2 regions of the Streptomyces sp. NPDC037401 genome follow, and region 1 is predicted to be linked to the other one. Evidence: riboswitches for the same ligand, from Rfam matches in the RefSeq annotation. Region 1 holds a riboswitch; the other holds the start of a gene.
The links. Region 1 has a riboswitch for ZMP and ZTP ahead of ACZ7H1_RS35825 (serine hydroxymethyltransferase). Riboswitches for the same ligand answer to the same signal wherever they lie in the genome.
Positions count from the first base shown of each region.

Region 2: it holds a riboswitch for ZMP and ZTP, as region 1 does, so the genes downstream of both, ACZ7H1_RS00145 (bifunctional 5,10-methylenetetrahydrofolate dehydrogenase/5,10-methenyltetrahydrofolate cyclohydrolase) here and ACZ7H1_RS35825 (serine hydroxymethyltransferase) in region 1, are expected to answer to the same signal.

Region 1 is NZ_JBVJWO010000057.1:7,748-17,077, reverse strand. It holds gene ACZ7H1_RS35860 (VWA domain-containing protein) at 1-1,889, opposite strand, end outside; gene ACZ7H1_RS35855 (hypothetical protein) at 1,981-2,739, opposite strand; gene ACZ7H1_RS35850 (hypothetical protein) at 2,792-3,649, opposite strand; gene ACZ7H1_RS35845 (hypothetical protein) at 3,760-4,056, shown strand; gene ACZ7H1_RS35840 (glutathionylspermidine synthase family protein) at 4,060-5,244, shown strand; gene rocD (ornithine--oxo-acid transaminase) at 5,291-6,496, opposite strand; partial or broken gene ACZ7H1_RS35830 (zinc ribbon domain-containing protein) at 6,682-7,438, shown strand; ZMP/ZTP riboswitch at 7,559-7,650, shown strand; gene ACZ7H1_RS35825 (serine hydroxymethyltransferase) at 7,687-8,952, shown strand; gene trpS (tryptophan--tRNA ligase) at 9,220-9,330, shown strand, end outside.
Region 2 is NZ_JBVJWO010000001.1:31,083-40,412, reverse strand. It holds gene ACZ7H1_RS00180 (AraC family transcriptional regulator) at 1-712, opposite strand, end outside; gene ACZ7H1_RS00175 (Rossmann-fold NAD(P)-binding domain-containing protein) at 816-1,700, shown strand; gene ACZ7H1_RS00170 (class I SAM-dependent methyltransferase) at 1,811-2,560, opposite strand; gene ACZ7H1_RS00165 (4a-hydroxytetrahydrobiopterin dehydratase) at 2,563-2,868, opposite strand; gene ACZ7H1_RS00160 (hydroxysqualene dehydroxylase) at 3,055-4,875, shown strand; gene ACZ7H1_RS00155 (helix-turn-helix domain-containing protein) at 4,900-5,700, shown strand; gene ACZ7H1_RS00150 (hypothetical protein) at 5,686-6,102, opposite strand; gene ACZ7H1_RS00145 (bifunctional 5,10-methylenetetrahydrofolate dehydrogenase/5,10-methenyltetrahydrofolate cyclohydrolase) at 6,320-7,186, opposite strand; ZMP/ZTP riboswitch at 7,214-7,305, opposite strand; gene ACZ7H1_RS00140 (class I SAM-dependent methyltransferase) at 7,366-8,127, shown strand; gene ACZ7H1_RS00135 (RNA polymerase sigma factor) at 8,342-9,330, shown strand, end outside.

The DNA of each region.
Region 1 (9,330 bases):
AGGTCCTCCAGCAGGCCGGACCGGACCTGCTCGGGGCGGGTGACGAAGGTCGAGTGCCCGCCGGCGGTCCCGGCGAGCGCGGACAGCTCGGTCATCCGGGCGTCCGCGCCGAACCCGAAGCAGGAGAGGGTGAGGTCGCCGCGCAGTTTCGCCGCGGCGTTCTTCCGGATGGTGATCCAGCTGCGCTCGCCGGAGGTCGGGTCGCCGTCGGAGAACAGGTAGAGGCGGTTGACGGTGCGTCCGCTGCTCGCCCGCCGCGCGATCTCCGCGATGCCGTACTGGAGGCCGAGGTTGATGTCCGTCCCGCCGCCGGCGGTCAGCCCGGCCACGACGGCGGCGAACCGCTCGGGCGGCAGGTCCCGCTTGCGGGTCCCCTGGAGGACCGTGGACACGTCGGTGGCGAAGGTGATGATGCCGAGCGAGTCCTCCGGGCGCAGCCGGTCGTAGATCTCCTGGAGCGAGGTCTTCACCGTGTCGAGCTTCTCGCCGTTCATGGAGATGCTGGTGTCCACGACGAAGACGAAGTTCACCGCCAGCGGCTCCTGAGCGGCCGTCCGCTCCGGCGCGTTCTCGCCCGCCTTCAGGGCGATCTCGACGAAGTGCGTGGTCGCCCTGTGGGCCTTGGCCTCGTCGGGCGCCCGTACGAGCCCGTGGCTCACGGCGAGGCCCTCGCCCGGGGGCGGCCCCGGAACCTGATCGGTGCGGGCGGCGACGAAGTCGTCGAACCGGATCTGGTCCTGGCCGATCAGGATCCCGCTGTCGATGAGATCGGCCACCCCGAGGACGGACCGCGTGCCGAAGGCGGTGCTGCGGCGGGTGAACAGCCCGTCGCGGGGGAGGGGCTGATCGGTCGGGCGGGCGGGGGTGCCGGGGGATCCGCGCCCGGTGCCGCGGAGGACGCCGCCTTGCGAGATGCGGCGGTACTCGGTACCGGACCAGCCGTCGTCGTAGTGGCCGAGCATCGCGTCGTCGTCGGCGATGTGGTGATCGAGGCCCGCAGCGGATGTCAAGTGTCGGATTTCCCCCCGTTCCAGGCACTCCCGTGCGCGCTCCATTCGGATTGCCCTGACCGCGTCCTCGTCCGGCGTGCGTTGTTCGAGCGCGTTCGTGTGCCAGTACTCCTGGTCCCTCAGCGCCTCCGCCCGGATCTGCTGCCGCCGGGCTTCGAGCCGCGCCCGTTCCCCGTCCTCCTCCGTGCCCGGAGCCCGCCCCGCCGCGTGCAGTACGTGCCCCCGCCGCAGCCAGCGCCGGAACTCGTCCTCGGGCGGGCGCCGCCTGCCGAGGTCGTCGGTCTCGGCGCGCAGGACCTCCGGGTGGATCAGGACCGTGGAGACCAGCGCCGATCGCGGGGAGGGATGCGGGGCGCGGACGAAGAACTCGTACGAGGCCATGCCCTCGACGACCTCCGCCACGCGCAGGCCGCAGCGCCCGGCGTACGCCTCCCCGTCCTGCCGCCGGCGCGCGCGTTCCGCCGCGGTCACCTGCTCGTGGAACGGATGGGCGGACAGCAGCACCGCACGGCCGTCCGAGAGCCCGTCGTACGCGGCCGCGAGCGGGTCGGGACGGTCGTTGCAGACCCGGAGGGTGACACCGAGACCGAGCAGTGCCTCGAGGAAGGTGAGGGGGCTCCGCAGGTCCTGCCGCAGCCGTGCGGCCACGACGGGCGGCTGCACCACGACCACGGCGTTCGGCAGGCGGTCCAGTAAGCGGTCCACCTCGGCGGGGTCGTGGCACGGCCCCGCTTCCAGCCTCAGTCCGCGCCGCAGGGTCCGGTCAAGGCCCTCCTGCACGGCGTCCGGACCGGCCCAGTCCCAAGGGCCGCGGTCGTGCTGCGGCCGGGGTACGTAGAACACGGCGGGTTTCGCGGTGTGCGAGGGGTCGTTCGGCATGCGCACCAGTTCGCTTCCTTCGTCGTCCGTCGTCTCGTACGCCCGGGCGTCGGTCGTCCGTCGTCCCGTACGCCCGGTCGTGCCGTACGCGTCAGGCCGTCGTCCAGCCGTGGCGGGCGGGGAGCGGGCAGCGGGTGTCCAGCTCGGTGTTCGTCCTCACCCGGACGTCGAACATGCCCTCCGCCCGCAGGCGTGCCAGCCAGACGTCCAGTTCGGCGCTGATGCCCTCGCTGTCGGCGGCGAGCCGCAGCGCCCGGTCGAGGTCGGCGGGGTCGCGGCCGACCAGCAGGATCCTGATCTTGAGGGCGAGGGCGTGCTCGCCCCGCGGGTCGTACTTGAGGGCCTCGTCCACGTAGCCGGAGGCCACGGTGAAGTTCGAGTCGGCCAGGGCGATCCGGGCCTTCCAGTACCAGAACTCCTCGCTCTGGCGGTCGGTTCCCGGTGCTTCCAGGGCGCGGGCCGCCTGCGCGGGTTCGTTGGCGGCGACCAGCCGCGCCACCTTGGCCATCGTCCGTTCCTCCGCCGCGGCCGGGCCCTGCGGGCCGGCCCGCCCGCCGGTCACGAAGCGGCTCGCGAGCAGCAGCACCAGCAGGAGGAAGGCGAGCATGATGCCGACCAGGATCAGGAACTGCTGCGCACCCTCGCCCGAGAGGGTCGTGGAGATGCCCAGGACGGCGATGGCGAAGGTCAGTACGATCACCGCTGCGAACAGGCCGGTGGCCTGAGGTGCTGTCAGGGTCCGGAACAGCCTCTGCTGAATGAGCCTGCGCACGAAGTCCCGGAAGATGAGGAACAGTACGCCGAGGGCCACGCCGCCGAACCCGGCTATGCCGGCGAGGATGTCAAACATGGCACGGACTGTATGACCTCGGGCCTGACCCTGTCCGGAATTCGGCCGGTTGTCACCGTGGACGGGCGGCTGCGGGCTGCGCGCTCTCCGCGGCCTCGGGCGGCTCGCCGAAGCGCGCCAGGGCCAGGGCGCCGGCCACGGCGACGGCGAAACCGGTGACGGCGAGCCAGGCCAGCCCCTCGCGCGTACTGTCGCCCAGCCAGATCACGCCCACCAGCGCCGGGCCCACCGTCTCGCCCAGCACCATGCCGGCCGTGGCCGTGGTGACCGAGCCGCGCTGGAGGGCCGAGGTGAGCAGCAGGAAGGCCGCCCCGCCGCCGAGCAGCAGGGCGTACGTGGCCGGGTTCGTCAGCAGACGGGACGGCGACAGGCTGTCGATGAGCCGCACCGAGACCTCGACGACCCCGAAGCCCGCGCCCGCGCCGAGGCCCAGCGCCAGGGCGCGCGGGCGGTCCGGGAGGCGGCCGGCCGCCGCGCCCACCACCAGCACCGCGACCGCGCAGCCCAGCAGGGCGAACTCCAGTCCGGGCGGGCCCGGTTCGGAGCCCTCCTCGCCGGCGGACAGCCCCAGCATGGCGAGGCCGGCGCAGACCACCCCGACCGCCGCCCACTCCGTACCGCTGAGCCGCACCTTCAGCAGCCGCGACGCGGCCACCGCGGTGACCGCGAGGCTCGCGGCGAGCGCCGCGCCGACCGCGTAGATCGGGATCGAGCGCAGGGCGACGATCTGGAGGACGAAGCCCAGTCCGTCCAGGGACAGGCCGGCGAGGTACCGCCACTGGCGCACGGCGCGCAGCAGCAGCCGGGCGTCCACCCCGGAGCCGGTGCCGGGCGCCGTCGCGCGCGTGGCCACGGCCTGGAGGACGGAAGCCGTGCCGAAGCAGACCGCGGAACCGAGCGCGCACACCATCCCGAACAGCACAAAACGACTCTAGTCGAGGCCGGTACGGTCGGCCGGATTCCGCCGCTCGTCGGCCGGTTCTACTCTGGACCCCGACACACCCAGGGGGAGGACCCGGAATGGACCAGGACAGGACGCGGCGCAGGTTCCGCTCGGGAGCCGTCGTGCTCGGCGGCATGGGCATGCTCGCCGCGACGCTCGTCGCCTGCGGCTCGGACTCCGAGCCCGACCGCCGGTGCGCCGACCGCAAGACGATGGAGAAGCTCCCCGACAAGGACTGCAAGAGCGGCGGCCGCGGCTCGTACTACTACGGCGGCAGCGTCAGCAACGGCAAGATCTCCGGCGGCAGCTTCGACAAGTCGGCCGTCACCCGCGGCGGCATCGGCAAGTCCGGCTCCGGCTCGGGCGGCGGCTGACCCGTGCGCCGCCACACGATCGAGCCCCGCCCCGGCTGGCAGCAGACCGTCGAGGAGCAGGGGCTGATCTACCCGCTCACCCGGTACCCGGACGACTCGCTGCGCCCGTACTGGGACGAGAGCGCGTACTACTCCTTCGGCCTGCCCGAGGTCGAGGCGCTGGAGGGCGTCGTCGAGGAGCTCCACGCGATGTGCCTGGCCGCCGCCGCGCACATCGTCGAGCAGGACCGTTTCGGTGACCTGGGCATCACCGATCCGCAGCTCGCCGCGCTGATCGCCGAGTCCTGGCGGCGGCGCAGCGAACTGCCCTCGCTGTACGGGCGGTTCGACCTGCGCTACGACGGCACGGGGCCGGCCGTCATGCTGGAGTACAACGCCGACACCCCCACCTCGCTCGTCGAGGCGGCCAGCCCGCAGTGGTTCTGGATGGAGGAGCGCTTCCCCGGCGCCGACCAGTGGAACTCCCTCCACGAGCGGCTCGTCGCCGCCTGGCGGCGCCAGGCCCCGCTGCTGCCGCCCGGCCCGGTGCACTTCGCCCACTCCGACGCCGACGAGCTAGGCGAGGACCTGATGACGGTCGCCTACCTCCAGGAGACCGCCGCCCAGGCCGGACTGGAGACCTTCGCCCTGCCGGTCCAGCAGATCGGCTGGGACCGACTGTCCGGCCGCTTCGTGGACGACCGGCTCCGCTTCATCCGCAGCTGCTTCAAGCTCTACCCCTGGGAGTGGCTGGCCACCGACGCCTTCGGCCCCCAGGTCCTCGACACCCTCGACAACGGCGGCGGCTCCGGCACCACCTGCTGGATCGAACCCGCCTGGAAGATGCTGCTCTCCAACAAGGCCCTGCTGGCCGTGCTGTGGGAGCTGTACCCCGGGCACCCGAACCTGCTCCCCGCCTATCTGGACGGGCCGCGGGACCTCGCCGGCACCACCGGCTGGGTGGCCAAGCCGCTGCTCGGCCGGGAGGGCGCGGGCGTGACCGTCCACCCGGCCGGCGCCGAGCCCGCCGTACGGGACGACGAGGCCTGCGTCTACCAGGCCCTCGCCCCGCTGCCGGCGTTCGACGGCAACCACGTCGTCCTCGGCGCGTGGGTCGTCGAGGACGAGGCGGCGGGCCTCGGCATCAGGGAGTCCGCGGGCCTGATCACGGACGAGTACGCGCGCTTCGTGCCGCACGTGATCCTCTGAGCCGGGCCCCCGCCGCGGCCGGCGGGGGGTCCGCCGACGACACGACCTACGCGCCCAGCACCCCCCGCAGCTGGTCCAGCCCCCAGTCCAGGTCCTCCTTGGAGATCACCAGCGGCGGGGCCAGGCGGATCGTCGACCCGTGGGTGTCCTTGACCAGGACCCCGCGCTCCATCAGCTTCTCGGAGATCTCGCGGCCCGTGCCGTGCGAGGGCGCGATGTCCACGCCCGCCCACAGCCCGCGCCCCCGGACCGCGGTCACCGCGCCGCCGCCCACCAGCAGCCCCAGCTCCCGGTGCAGGTGGTCGCCCAGCTCCGAGGCCCGCTGCTGGTACTCGCCCGTCCGCAGCATCGCGACGACCTCCAGCGCCACCGCGCACGCCAGCGGATTGCCGCCGAAGGTCGAGCCGTGCTCACCCGGCCGGAACACCCCGAGGACGTCCCGGTCCGCGACCACCGCCGACACCGGCACGATGCCGCCGCCCAGCGCCTTGCCGAGGACGTACACGTCCGGGACCACGCCCTCGTGCTCGCACGCGAACGTCCGGCCCGTACGTCCCAGCCCCGACTGGATCTCGTCCGCCATCAGCAGGACGTTCCGCTCCCGGGTCAGCTCCCGCACCCCGGCCAGGTAGCCCGGCGGCGGGACCAGCACCCCCGCCTCGCCCTGGATGGGCTCGATCAGCACCGCCACGGTGTGCGCCGTGACCGCCGCCCGCATCGCGGTCAGGTCGCCGTACGGCACGATCTCGAAGCCCGGCGTGTACGGGCCGAAGTGGTCCCGGGCCTCGTGGTCGGTCGAGAACGACACGATGGTCGTCGTCCGGCCGTGGAAGTTGTCCGCCGCGACCACGATCTTCGCGTGGCCGTCCGGCACCCCCTTCACCTCGTAGCCCCACTTGCGGGCCGTCTTCACCGCCGTCTCCACGGCCTCGGCGCCCGTGTTCATCGGCAGGACCATCTCCTTGCCGCACAACTCCGCCAGCCGCTCGCAGAATTCGGCGAACCGGTCGTGGTAGAAGGCACGCGAGGTCAGGGTCACGCGCTCCAGCTGCGCTCTTGCCGCGTCGACCAGCCGGCGGTTGCCGTGCCCGAAGTTGAGGGCCGAGTACCCGGCCAGCATGTCGAGGTACCTGCGGCCCTCGATGTCGGTCATCCAGGCGCCGTCCGCCGAGGCGACGACGACCGGCAGGGGGTGGTAGTTGTGCGCGCTGTGTTCCTCGGCGGAGCGGATGGCGTCTGCTGTAGTCGACACGGGGTCTCCGATCGTCTGGCCGGGCGACGTGGGTGGCGTCACCCTTCTTCTTCCCGGGGGGCCCTGCCTTCAGGCGGGGGAGGGATGGATCCTTGGGCCGGAGCCGCGAAGCGGCGGGGTCGTCTGCACATCTGTTCTGACCTGCCCTTCCTTCAATTGCCAGTGGGGACTGTTAGGTTCCGATCATGACGTCGACACCGGTAGTCGACGGAGCTGGGCGCGCTCGGTACACCTACCGGCTTCGCGTGTCGTCTACCGCGCACGGCCGGCTCGAAGCCGAGTGGGCGCGGTGTCGGTGGGTGTGGAACGAGTGTGTGGCGATGTCCCGCACGGTCCACATCCTGAATCGGGATGCCACCGAGCACACGACGTGTGGTCCGGCGCAGCTCGACGGGATGCTGACCGGGGCCCGGCAGTCCACGAGTTGGCTGCGTGAGGGTTCGTCGGTACCGCAGCGCCCGCCGCCGGACTCCGAAGAACCGGCCTGACACGGCCGGGTACCGCAAGGCCCGCAAGCTGGCGGCGAATGTTTCGAAGAAGATCGCCCGGCAGCGTCAGGACACCGGCCGCAAGTGGGCCGAGTCCCTCGCCCGGGACTTCGACGTTCTCGCCGTGGAGGACTTCAAGCCGCGCTTCCTGGCGAAGTCCACTATGGCCCGCAAAGCAGCCGACGCCGCGATCGGCACCACCGAGACGGCCCTGATCGAGATGGGCCGCAAGCACGGCCGGACCGTACACCTCGTACACCCCGCGCACACCACCATGGACTGCGCACAGTGCGGAGCGAGAGCCGAGCACGCGCTACCTCTTTCCGAGAGAACGTATACGTGCACCGCATGCGGAGTCCCGTCCCCCAGGGACAAGAATTCCGCCCGCGTGATGCTCGTCCGGGCTGGTCTCAACCCGGCTGGTGCTGATCTTGTAAGCCCTGCCACCTGCTAGGTGTCAGGCGAAGTGAGCTAGGAATCTCCGTCCTTCAGGGCGGGGAGGATGTCAATTTCTATCGTCGCTCGGATGCCGGACGAAGAAACCTCTGCGCGCGGCGCGCCCGCTAGGGTGGGGCACACGCACGGCGACTGGCGTACGGAGAACGAACTCCGGGGGAGCCGTGCGCGCACGACCGCATTCGCGGGCCGCTCGCCTGGGCCGTCGCGGGGTACGCACCGACAACGACCCCGGAGGACGCCGCCATGACCGCGCGCCATCCCGCCCTCGCCGCCACCGACCCCGCGCTCGCCGCGCTCGTCGGAGCCGAAGAGCGCCTGCAGGCCGAGACCCTGCGCCTGATCCCGAGCGAGAACTACGTGTCCGCGGCCGTGCTGGAGGCCTCCGGCACGGTCCTGCAGAACAAGTACAGCGAGGGCTACCCCGGCCGCCGCTACTACGAGGGCCAGCAGAACATCGACCAGGTCGAGTCCCTGGCCGTCGCCCGCGCCAAGGCCGTCTTCGGCGTGGACCACGCGAACGTCCAGCCGTACTCCGGCTCGCCCGCGAACCTCGCCGTCTACCTGGCGTTCGCCCGGCCCGGCGACACCGTCATGGGCATGGCCCTGCCGATGGGCGGCCACCTCACCCACGGCTGGGGCGTGTCCGCCACCGGCTCGTGGTTCCGCGGCGTCCAGTACGGCGTACGCCCCGACACCGGCCTGATCGACTTCGACGAGGTGCGCGACACCGCCCTCCGGGAGCGGCCCAAGGTGATCTTCTGCGGCGGCACCGCACTGCCGCGCACGATCGACTTCGCGGCCTTCGCCGGGATCGCTCAGGAGGCCGGTGCGGTCCTCGTCGCGGACGTGGCGCACATCGCCGGCCTGATCGCGGGCGGCGCGCACCCCTCGCCCGTACCGCACGTCGACGTGGTCTCGACTACCACGCACAAGACCCTGCGCGGCCCGCGCGGCGCGATGCTGATGTGCCGCGAGGAGCACGCGAAGGCCATCGACAAGGCGGTCTTCCCGGGCCTCCAGGGCGGCCCGCACAACCAGACGACCGCCGGCATCGCGGTCGCGCTGCACGAGGCCTCCCGGCCGGGCTTCCGCGACTACGCGCACGCCGTGGTCGCCAACGCCCGCGCCCTGGCGGACGCCCTCCTGGAACAAGGTTTCGACCTGGTGTCGGGCGGTACGGACAACCACCTGATCCTGATGGACCTGACGGCGAAGGACGTTCCGGGGAAGGTCGCCGCGAAGGCGCTCGACCGCGCCGGGATCGTCGTCAACTACAACACCGTGCCGTACGACCCCCGGAAGCCGTTCGACCCCTCGGGCGTGAGGATCGGTACGCCGTCGCTGACCTCTCGGGGCCTGGACGCGTCCCACATGCCGGCCGTGGCGGACTGGATCGCCCGCGCGGTGGCCGCCGCGGGCAAGGCCGACGAGGACGCCCTCGCGGTGATCCGCGCCGAGGTCGCCGACCTCATGGCGGCGTACCCGGCCCCGGGCCTCCCCCTCGCCTGAGCCGTGCCGCAGACTTCCTGCCCGGCCGCCGCCCGTGATCTCCGGGGCGGCGGCCGGGCGGTACGACGGGCCCGCGGCGTGGGGCGGCGGGAAAGCGGTCGCTCGGCCGGGACCAGATCAGGCCGGGCCGCTACTGCCCGGTACTCGGTCACCCTCCGCCCGCCGCGGGCCGCCGGGATGTGATCCCGGCCTCACACGCACGTCCGACCCGCAGGGTTCCGGCCAGCGGAGGCCGGAGTCAGCCCCCGCACCTGAGAGAATGGGCCCATGGCCTCTGATCGTCCTCGCGCGCTCTCCGGTATCCAGCCCACCTCCGGTTCGTTCCACCTCGGGAACTACCTCGGAGCCATCCGCCAGTACGTCGCCCTGCAGGAGACG
Region 2 (9,330 bases), on a different contig from region 1:
GGGACACCCCGACCGCACCCGCCAGCAGGGCCACCGTCCACGGCCGGGCGGGCTGGTCCTGGAGCATCCGCAGCGCGGGCCCGATCACCGGGTCCCCCAGCGCCCGGTACCAGCCGGGTGGTTCGCCCTCGGGCCGGTTGAACCAGGTGCGCAGCACGTCGATCAGCATCAGGTCGAGCAGCCGGTCGAGCACGACCTCCTGCCCCGGGCGGTCCTTGGCCACCTCCTCGTCGAGGAGCGGCCCGAAGGGGCATGCGTCCAGCCCGGCGGGCAGCGAGAGCAGCGGCGGGAGGGCGGCGAGCAGCCGTCCGCCGATCTCGCCCTCCATCCGGTAGGTGCCGACGAGCAGGGCGGTGTCGCCTTCGGTGCTGTCGCCCCAGGTCCGCACGCCCAGTTGCATCACCGAGCCGAGCGGCTCCCCCGCGGGGGTCCGGCACTCGCCGTCGGCGCCGACGATGACGCGGGGTGCGATGCCGGGCCGGTCGGAGACGGTGTACGGGGCGGGCCCGCGCGCCACCGCCACGTCGCCCACGCGCAGCCGTACCGGTTCGCCCTCCTCGGGCTCGATCCATGCCTCGCCGCGCCGTACGCACATCAGGGTCAGCGGCGCGCGGTCCTCGATCCGCACCGACCAGGGCGCCTGCATCACCATCCTGAGGAGGAAGGCGCCCTGGGCACGCGGCCCGTTCAGGAGTCCCGTCAACGCGTCCATGCCGTCCAGCGTAACCAGTACCGCCGGCAGATGTAGACGCCTGGACATCTGAACGAGCCTTTGGAGCATGGATCGTCCACGCCCGAGCCGCCAAGCTGAAGCCATGACGAACACGGCGAGCACGGCGAGCACGGCGAACACGGCGAACACGGCGAGCGACACGGAGCACGAGACGATGACGGTCCTGGTGACGGCGGCGACGGGCAAGACTGGCCGCCGGGTGGCGGAGCGGCTGGCGGCACAGGGGCACACGGTCCGGGCGGGCTCCCGCACCGGCGAGGTCCGGTTCGACTGGGCGGACGAGTCCACCTGGGGCCCGGCCCTGGCAGGTGCGGACCGCGCGTACCTGGCGTACGTACCCGACCTGGCCGCGCCGACGGCGGTGCCCGCGCTGCGGGCGTTCGGCCACCTGGCGGTCGCGAAGGGGGTGCGGCGGCTCGTCCTGCTCTCGGGGCGCGGCGAGCCGGAGGCGGTGGCGGCCGAGGACGCACTGCGCGAGGCGGGGGCCGAAGTGACGGTCGTACGGGCCTCGTTCTTCGCGGAGAACTTCAGCGAGGGGCTGTTCATCGAGGGCATCCTCGGGGGCGAACTGCCCTTCCCCGCCGGGGAGACGGCCGAGCCGTTCGTCCTCGCGGACGACCTGGCGGACGTGCTGGTGGCCGCGCTGACGCAGGACGCGCACGGCGGGGTGGTCCACGAGGTCACCGGCCCGGACGCGCTGACCTTCGGCGAGGCGGTGGCGGAGATCGGCCGGGCGCTGGGCCGAGAGATCCGGTACGCGCCGGTCTCGGAGGCCGAATACGCCGTCCTGCTGGAGCGGTTCGGGCTTCCGGCCGAGGAGGCGGGCTTCCTCGCCGGGCTGTTCACCCGGCTCCTGGACGGGCACAACACCCCGGTGACGGACGGGGTGAAGCGGGTCCTCGGACGCGACCCGCGCAGCTTCGCCGAGTACGCGCGGGCGGCCGCGGCGGCCGGCGCCTGGTCCTGAGGCGCCGGAGCCGCGGCGGGCGGACGGTCCGGGGCCGGCGTACCCCGGGAGGCCGATCGGCGGGCTCCGCGAGCGGTGCGCGGGGCCCGGCGAGCGGTGCGCGGGCCCGGTCAGCGGTGCGCGGGCCGGGCCAGGCAGAGCAGCCGGTAGCGCGGGTCGTCCCTCGGCCGGTCCGGGTCCGGCAGCCGTTCCAGCTCCGCGGCCACCTCCTCGGCCGAGGTGCGGGGGGCCACCGGGGAGACGTAGCGGCCCTTGCGCAGGGCCTCCGCCGCGCCGCGCGGGGAGCGGCCCTGCCCGAGGCCGGTGAAGGCCCCCTCCCCCGCCACCACGAGCCCGTGCCCGGCGGCGTACCCGGCGACCGCCCCGTACGCATCGGAGGGCGCGGACGTCAGGTGGGGCGCGAGGACGGCATCGATGTCGCAGCCCACGTCGTGCGCGGCGTCCTTGTCGACGGTGGTGACGAACACCCCGCCGGGCCGCAGCACCCGCGCGACCTCGGCGGTCACCGCCGCCACGGTCCCGGAGGCGCGCAGCAGGTGCAGCAGCCACACCGCGCTCACCGCGTCGAGGGACGCGGACGCGAACGGCAGCCGGGTCCCGGAGGCGAGCACGACCGGGACGCCGCGCGAGAGGGCCATACGGGCCATCCCGGGGGAGGCGTCCGCGCCGAGCACGCGCAGTCCCGGGCGGGCCAGCCGGGCGGTGACGATGCCGGTGCCGCAGCCGAGGTCGAGGAGGGTGCGCGCGTGCGGCGGCAGGAGGGCGCGGACGGCGGCCGCCGCGGCCTCGGCGCGCGGGACCCCGCCCCGGGTCCGGTCGTAGGCCGCGGCCTCCTCGTCGTAGTCGAGGAGCGTACGCACCGTCAGCCGGCCCCGTGCACGGGGGCCATGGCGGCCACGCGGTCGGCGAGGGCGAAGTCCCGCTCGGTGAGGGCGCCGCCCGCGGCGTGGGTGTTCACGGCGAGGCGGACGGTGTTGTAGCCGAGGGTCAGGTCCGCATGGTGGTCGAGCTCGTCCTGTACGGCCGCGATGCCCATCACCAGGGCGGCGGCGGCGAAGTGCGCGGCGAGGCGGTAGGTGCACACGAGCCGGCCGTCCTCCACCGCCCAGCCGGGCAGCTCCCGCAGCCGTTCCTCGATCTCCTTCTGCGACAGCGGCTCCATGGCCATGCGTGGCTCCTCCGTGGTCGGTGAACGGAAGCCCCAGCCTCCCACAGGCGACACCCGGGGGAGGCTTTCGCGCCATAGTGCGCGCCGCGTCACGGCCGTGGCCTTCCGTCCCTTCCGTGACGGGGTCGCCGCTCCTATGCTCCTGCGCCGGACGCGACTGTTACCGGCGGTAGTAGGGGTGGGTGCATGACTTCGAGGCGTACGTTCATGGCGGGCGCGGCGGCGGCCGCGACGGCGGGCACGGCGGGGAGCGCGGGGACGGCGGGGAGCGCGGGGACGGCGGCGGCGACCGGCCCGGCGGGTGCGGCCGGCCCGGCGGGGTCGTTACGGTCCCCGGAGGCGGCGGACGGCCGCCGGGTGGCCGTCCTGGGAGGCGGGGTCGCCGGCCTGACCGCCGCGCACGAACTCGCCGAGCGCGGCTACGCCGTGACCGTGTACGAGCGCCGGGCCCTGGGCGGCAAGGCGCGCAGCATGGACGTGCCGGGCAGCGCGCGCGGCGGACGGCGGGCGCTCCCCGCCGAGCACGGCTTCCGGTTCATCCCCGGGATCTACCACAACCTGCCCGACACGATGCGGCGGATCCCCTTCCCCGGGAACCCCAACGGCGTGTGGGACAACCTGATCGCACCGCCCGAGATGATGTTCGCGCGGGCCGCGGGCCGCGAGGACCTGCGCGCGCCGATCCCCTGGCCAGGCCACCGGCCCGCCTCCCTGAGCCCCGACGAGCTGCGCCGTGCCCTGACCGGCCTGCTGCAGACCTTCGTCCGGCTCCCGCTGCACGAGACGGCCTACTTCGTCGACCGGGCTCTGGTGTTCGTGACGAGCTGCGACGAGCGGCGCGCGGAGGTGTGGGAGCGCACGCCCTGGTGGGACTTCGTACGGGCCGGGCAGATGTCGCCGGAGTACCAGCGCATCCTGGCGGTCGGCATCACCCGCAACATCGTCGCGACGAAGGCCGAGGAGGCCTCGACCCGTACGGTCGGAACCCTCGGCGAGGCGTTCGTCTTCAACGCCCTCGGGCGCGGCGCCGACGGCCCGCCGGACCGGATCCTCAACCTGCCCACGAACGAAGCCTGGATCGACCCGTGGGAGACCCATCTGCGCTCCCTGGGCGTGGAGTTCAGGATCGGGTGGAGCGTACGGGAAGTGCTGTACGCGGACGGGCGGGTGAGCGGCGTGGCCGTCGAGGGCCCCGGCGGGGCCCGGCAGACCGTGACGGCCGACCACTACGTCAGCGCCATGCCGGTGGAGCACGCCCGGCGCACCTGGGGGGCCGGGCTGCGCGCGGCGGACCCGATGCTGGCGCGCTGCGACCGCCTGAAGACGGACTGGATGACGGGCATCCAGTTCTATCTGACGGAGCGGGCGCCGCTGGTGCACGGGCACCTCAACTGCATCGACTCCGCCTGGTCCCTGACGGCGATTCAGCAGGCGGAGCACTGGGCGGACCGCGACTTCCCGGCCGACTACGGCGACGGGGTCGCCGTGGACTGCCTCTCCATCGACATCTCGGAGTGGGACAAGCCGGGGATCCTGTACGGGAAGACGGCCAAGCAGTGCACCCGCGACGAGGTGGCCCGGGAGGTCTGGGCGCAGCTGAAGGCCTCGCTCAACGACTCGGGGCGCACGGTGCTGCGCGACGGCGCGCTGCACTCGTGGTTCCTGGACCCGGGCGTGGACGGCCTGGGCACCCCGCACCCGGCGAACGACGACGAGCTGCTCATCCACCCGGTGGGCACCCTGTACGACCGGCCGAGCGCGGGCACCCGGATCCCGAACTTCTTCCTGTGCGGTGACTACGTCGCCGTCGACATCGACCTCGCCACCATGGAGGGGGCGAACGCCTCGGCCCGCGCGGCGGTCAACGCCCTTCTGGACCGGGCGGGTTCGGCGGCCGACCGGTGCACGGTCGTGCCGATGTACCGGCCGCCGGAGCTGGAGCCCGTCCGGCGCCACGACCGGCTGCGCTACCGGCTGGGGCTGCGGAACCTCTTCGACCTGGGATGACCGCGCTCGGCTAGTGTCGCGTCCATGACGACTCTTCCGGACCGGGCGGGCGTGGGCGCCCTGCTGCGCACCTGGCGGGAGCGGCGCGGGATCAGCCAGCTGGAGCTGGCCGGCCGCGCCGACTCCTCGTCCCGGCACATCAGCTTCGTCGAGACGGGCCGGTCCCGGCCGAGCGAGGAGCTGCTGCTCAGGCTCGCGGACCGGCTCGACGTACCGGTCCGCGAGCGCAACGCACTGCTCCTGGCGGCCGGTTACGCTCCCCGGTACGCCGAGACCCCGCTCAGCGATCCCTCGATGGGCCTGCTGCGCGAGGGCCTGGAGCGGCTGCTGACCGGATACGAGCCGTACCCGGCGCTCGTCGTCGACAGCACGTACCACGTGGTCGCCGCCAACCGGGGCATCGCGATGCTGCTGGACGGCCTGCCCGGGCACCTGCTCACGCCGCCGCTGAACGCCATGCGGATCACCCTGCACCCCGAGGGCCTCGCGCCGCGGATCCGCAACCTGAAGGAGTGGCGCGGGCACCTGCTGGCCCAGATGGAACGGCAGATCGCCCTCGCCCGCTCCGAGCCGCTGCGCGCCCTGTACGAGGAGGTGGCGGCCTACCCCGTCGCCGACCGCCCGGGTGACGCCGAACCCGGCGAGCCCGTGCCGTACTTCGCGCTGCCGCTGGTCATCGAGCACGACGGGCACGTGCTGTCCTTCGTGTCGTCCATCTCGACCTTCAACACGCCGATGGACGTGACCGTCGCCGAGCTGGCCATCGAGACGATGCTCCCGGCCGACCCGGCGACGGTGAAGTACCTCCGCTCACTTGAGGGTTGAGCGGAGCGCGAGCTGCTGGAGCACACCGAACGCCGCGACGGTGAGGGCCTGCGCCGGGATCCACGCGGTCCCGGCGGCGGTCGGCGAGAACCACACCACCAGCGCGACCAGACTCAGCGCGGCCCAGGCGTAGTTGGTCTCGACGACGGCCTTCACGGCGAGCGCCGGCGGCCGCCGCCGCGACGCCAGCCACCCGACCGCCGCGCCGTACGCCACGAGCAGGACCCCGAGCTCCAGGAGCAGCCCCTGCCCGACCCCGAGCAGCCGCCCGAGCGGGGCGGAGAAGGCGACGTAGGCGAGGCCGTTCCCGGTGGTGACCACGGAGTCGAGCGCGAGGAACCGCCGCAGCACGGTCTGCGGCCCACCGGCCCGGGCAAGCCCGGCGAACAGGGTTGCGGACATCAGAATCACCCTCCGTCAAACAGAACACCACTGGCCGAAGCCCGGGCCCGGAGCAGAGTGCGCCACCCCGGACCCGAACACCCCCCACCCTCCCGCCCCGCCCCCCGGAGGTCGATTACCTCCCGGGTAATGGGGCCCCGGCGGCCCGGAGGGGACAGCACGACGCCCCGGGCCGGGGGCACGGGGCGTCGGGGCGGGTGGGGTGGGGCGGTGGGGGTCAGGTCAGGTCGAGGCCCGACTGGGTGGCGGCTGCCTGGACCGTCTGTTCCAGGAGGACGGCGATCGTCATCGGGCCGACGCCGCCCGGCACCGGGGTGATCAGGGAGGCGCGGGCCGCGGCGGACTCGAAGTGGACGTCGCCGACGTTGCCCTCGTTGTACCCGGCGTCCAGGACGACGGCGCCCGGCTTGATGTCCTCGCCGCGGATGAACTCCGCCTTGCCCACCGCCGCCACCAGGACGTCCGCCTGGCGGACGATCGAGGGCAGGTCCTCGGTCCGGGAGTGGCAGTACGTGACGGTGGCGTTCCGGCCGAGCAGGAGCATGCCCGCGGGCTTGCCCAGGATCGCGCTGCGGCCGACGACCACGGCGTGCTTGCCGGTGAGGTCGACGTCGTACTCCGCCAGCAGCCGCATGATGCCGCCGGGCGTGCAGGACACGAAGCCCGGCAGGCCGAAGCCCATGGCCGCGAACGAGTGCATGGTGACGCCGTCGACGTCCTTGCCCGGTGCGATCGCCTCGAAGGCCGCGCGCTCGTCGATGTGGTGCGGCACCGGGTGCTGCAGCAGGATGCCGCTGACCTCGGGGTCCTCGGACAGCTCGGTGATGGCGGCGACCAGCTCCTCGGTGGTGGTCTCCGCCGGCAGCTCCACGTGGCGGGAGGTGATCCCGGCCTTGGCGCAGCGGTTCTGCTTCATCTTCACGTAGGTGACGGAAGCGGGGTCCTCGCCGACGAGCACGGTGGCGAGACAGGGCGCCTTGCCGGTGCGCTCGGTGATCTGCGCGGCACGGGCGGCGGTGGCCTCGGTGATGCGGCGGGCGACGGCGGTGCCGTCCATCAGGCGGGCAGTCTGGGCAGTCGTCACGGGGTCTCCTGAACGTCGCTGCGGATCGCGGTTCGCCCAGGCGCGCGGCATCGGCGTACGGCGTACGCCGGGCCGCTCCCCGGTGGTGATCCACCCAAGCGCCAGTCACGGCCCGCCACCAAGCGTACCCAATGCCAAACCGGTGGCCGAAAGGGCACCTCAACTGGGATGATCAAGACATGACGCCAACTTTCGACGCATTGGTCGCGGAGGCGGAGTCGGTCTCCGTCGAAGGCTGGGACTTCTCCTGGCTCGACGGGCGCGCCAGCGAGCAGCGCCCGTCCTGGGGGTACCAGCGGATGCTGCGCGAGCGCCTCGCCCGCGCCGAGGCGGTGCTGGACATCCAGACCGGCGGCGGCGAGGTGCTGGCCGGAGCGGGCCCGCTGCCCAGGCTGACGGTCGCCACCGAGTCCTGGCCGCCGAACGTCGCCAAGGCCACCCGGCTGCTGCACCCCCTCGGCGCGGTGGTCGTCGCGGACCCGGACGAGCCGCCGCTGCCGTTCGCCGACGGCGCCTTCGACCTGGTGGCGAGCCGGCACCCCGTGACGATCTGGTGGGAGGAGGTCGCGCGGGTGCTGCGCCCGGGCGGTACGTACTTCTCGCAGCAGGTCGGACCGGCGAGCGTCTTCGAGCTCGTCGAGTACTTCCTCGGCCCGCAGCCGGACGAGGTCCGGCGCGGGCGGCACCCCGACGACGCGGTGGCCGACGCGCGGGCCGCCGGGCTGGAGGTCGTCGATCTGCGCTCCGAACGGCTGCGGACGGAGTTCAACGACATCGGCGCCGTGATCTACTTTCTCCGGAAGGTGATCTGGATGGTGCCCGGCTTCACGGTCGGCCACTACCGGGACCGGCTGCGCGAGCTGCACGAACAGATCGGGCGGAACGGTCCGTTCGTCGCGCATACGGCACGATTCCTGATCGAGGCCCGCAAACCGGAATGATCCCGGGCCGCGGAGCGTTGGCAGCGTGACGGCGGCTCGTAGACGGCGTGGCGCAGGTCACTCAATTCCGTGCGTAACGAATCGACTCGGGCATGCGATGAACCGACAGGTGTCCTCGCGCGGCCCGGTCTCCCGACCCCGACCGGTCCGGGTACCTGCCGTCGCGCGAAGATGTCCCGCCCGTCCTTTGTCTGTTCGCAACGAGAGGCTCCTTGTGTCGCTCAGCCCGTCCCGTACGTTCCCTCCGGAGATCGCCGAATCGGAGGCCCTCGTCGCGCTCGTCGAGCGCGGCCGCGAGCAGGGTCACATCAACGGTGACGATGTGCGCCAGGCCTTCGAGGCCGGCCGCATCCCGGTGGACCAGTGGAAGCGGGTCCTGCGCAGCCTGAACCAGGTGCTGGACGAGGAGGGCGTCGCGCTGCACGTCAGCGCGGCTCCCGCTGCCAAGACCGCCGCGAAGAAGCCCCGCAAGGCCGCGGCGGCCCCCGCCCGCACGGCCGTCAAGAAGGCGGCCGCCGCTCCGCGGCCCATCGGCGCGCGCAAGACCGCAGCCGCCCCGGCCGCCGCGGCGGCGATATCCGCTCAGCCCGCGGCGGAGGCGGACCCGGCCACGGCCGAGGCCGCCGCAGAGCCGAAGAAGCGCACGGTCAAGAAGACCGCTGCGAAGAAGACCGCCGTCAAGAAGACGGCGGCGAAGAAGACCGGCGCCAAGGACGCGGACCCGGAGAACGCCGAGGTCGTCGAGGGCGAGGACTGGGCCGAGGACCTCGCCGACGACGTCGAGGAGGAGGCGCCCAAGGCCGGTGCCGCCGGCCAGGGCTTCGTGCTGTCCGACGAGGACGACGACGACGCCCCGGCCCAGACGGTCATGGTCGCCGGCGCCACCGCCGACCCGGTCAAGGACTACCTGAAGCTGATCGGCAAGGTGCCGCTGCTCAACGCCGAGCAGGAGGTCGAGCTCGCCAAGCGCATCGAGGCGGGTCTCTTCTCCGAGTACAAGCTCGAAGAGGAGGAGGACCACAAGCCCGCGTTCAAGCGCGAGCTGGAGATCCTCGTCGAGGACGGCCGCCGGGCCAAGAACCACCTGCTGGAGGCCAACCTCCGTCTCGTGGTCTCGCTGGCCAAGCGCTACACCGGCCGCGGCATGCTCTTCCTGGACCTGATCCAGGAGGGCAACGTCGGCCTGATCCGCGCGGTGGAGAA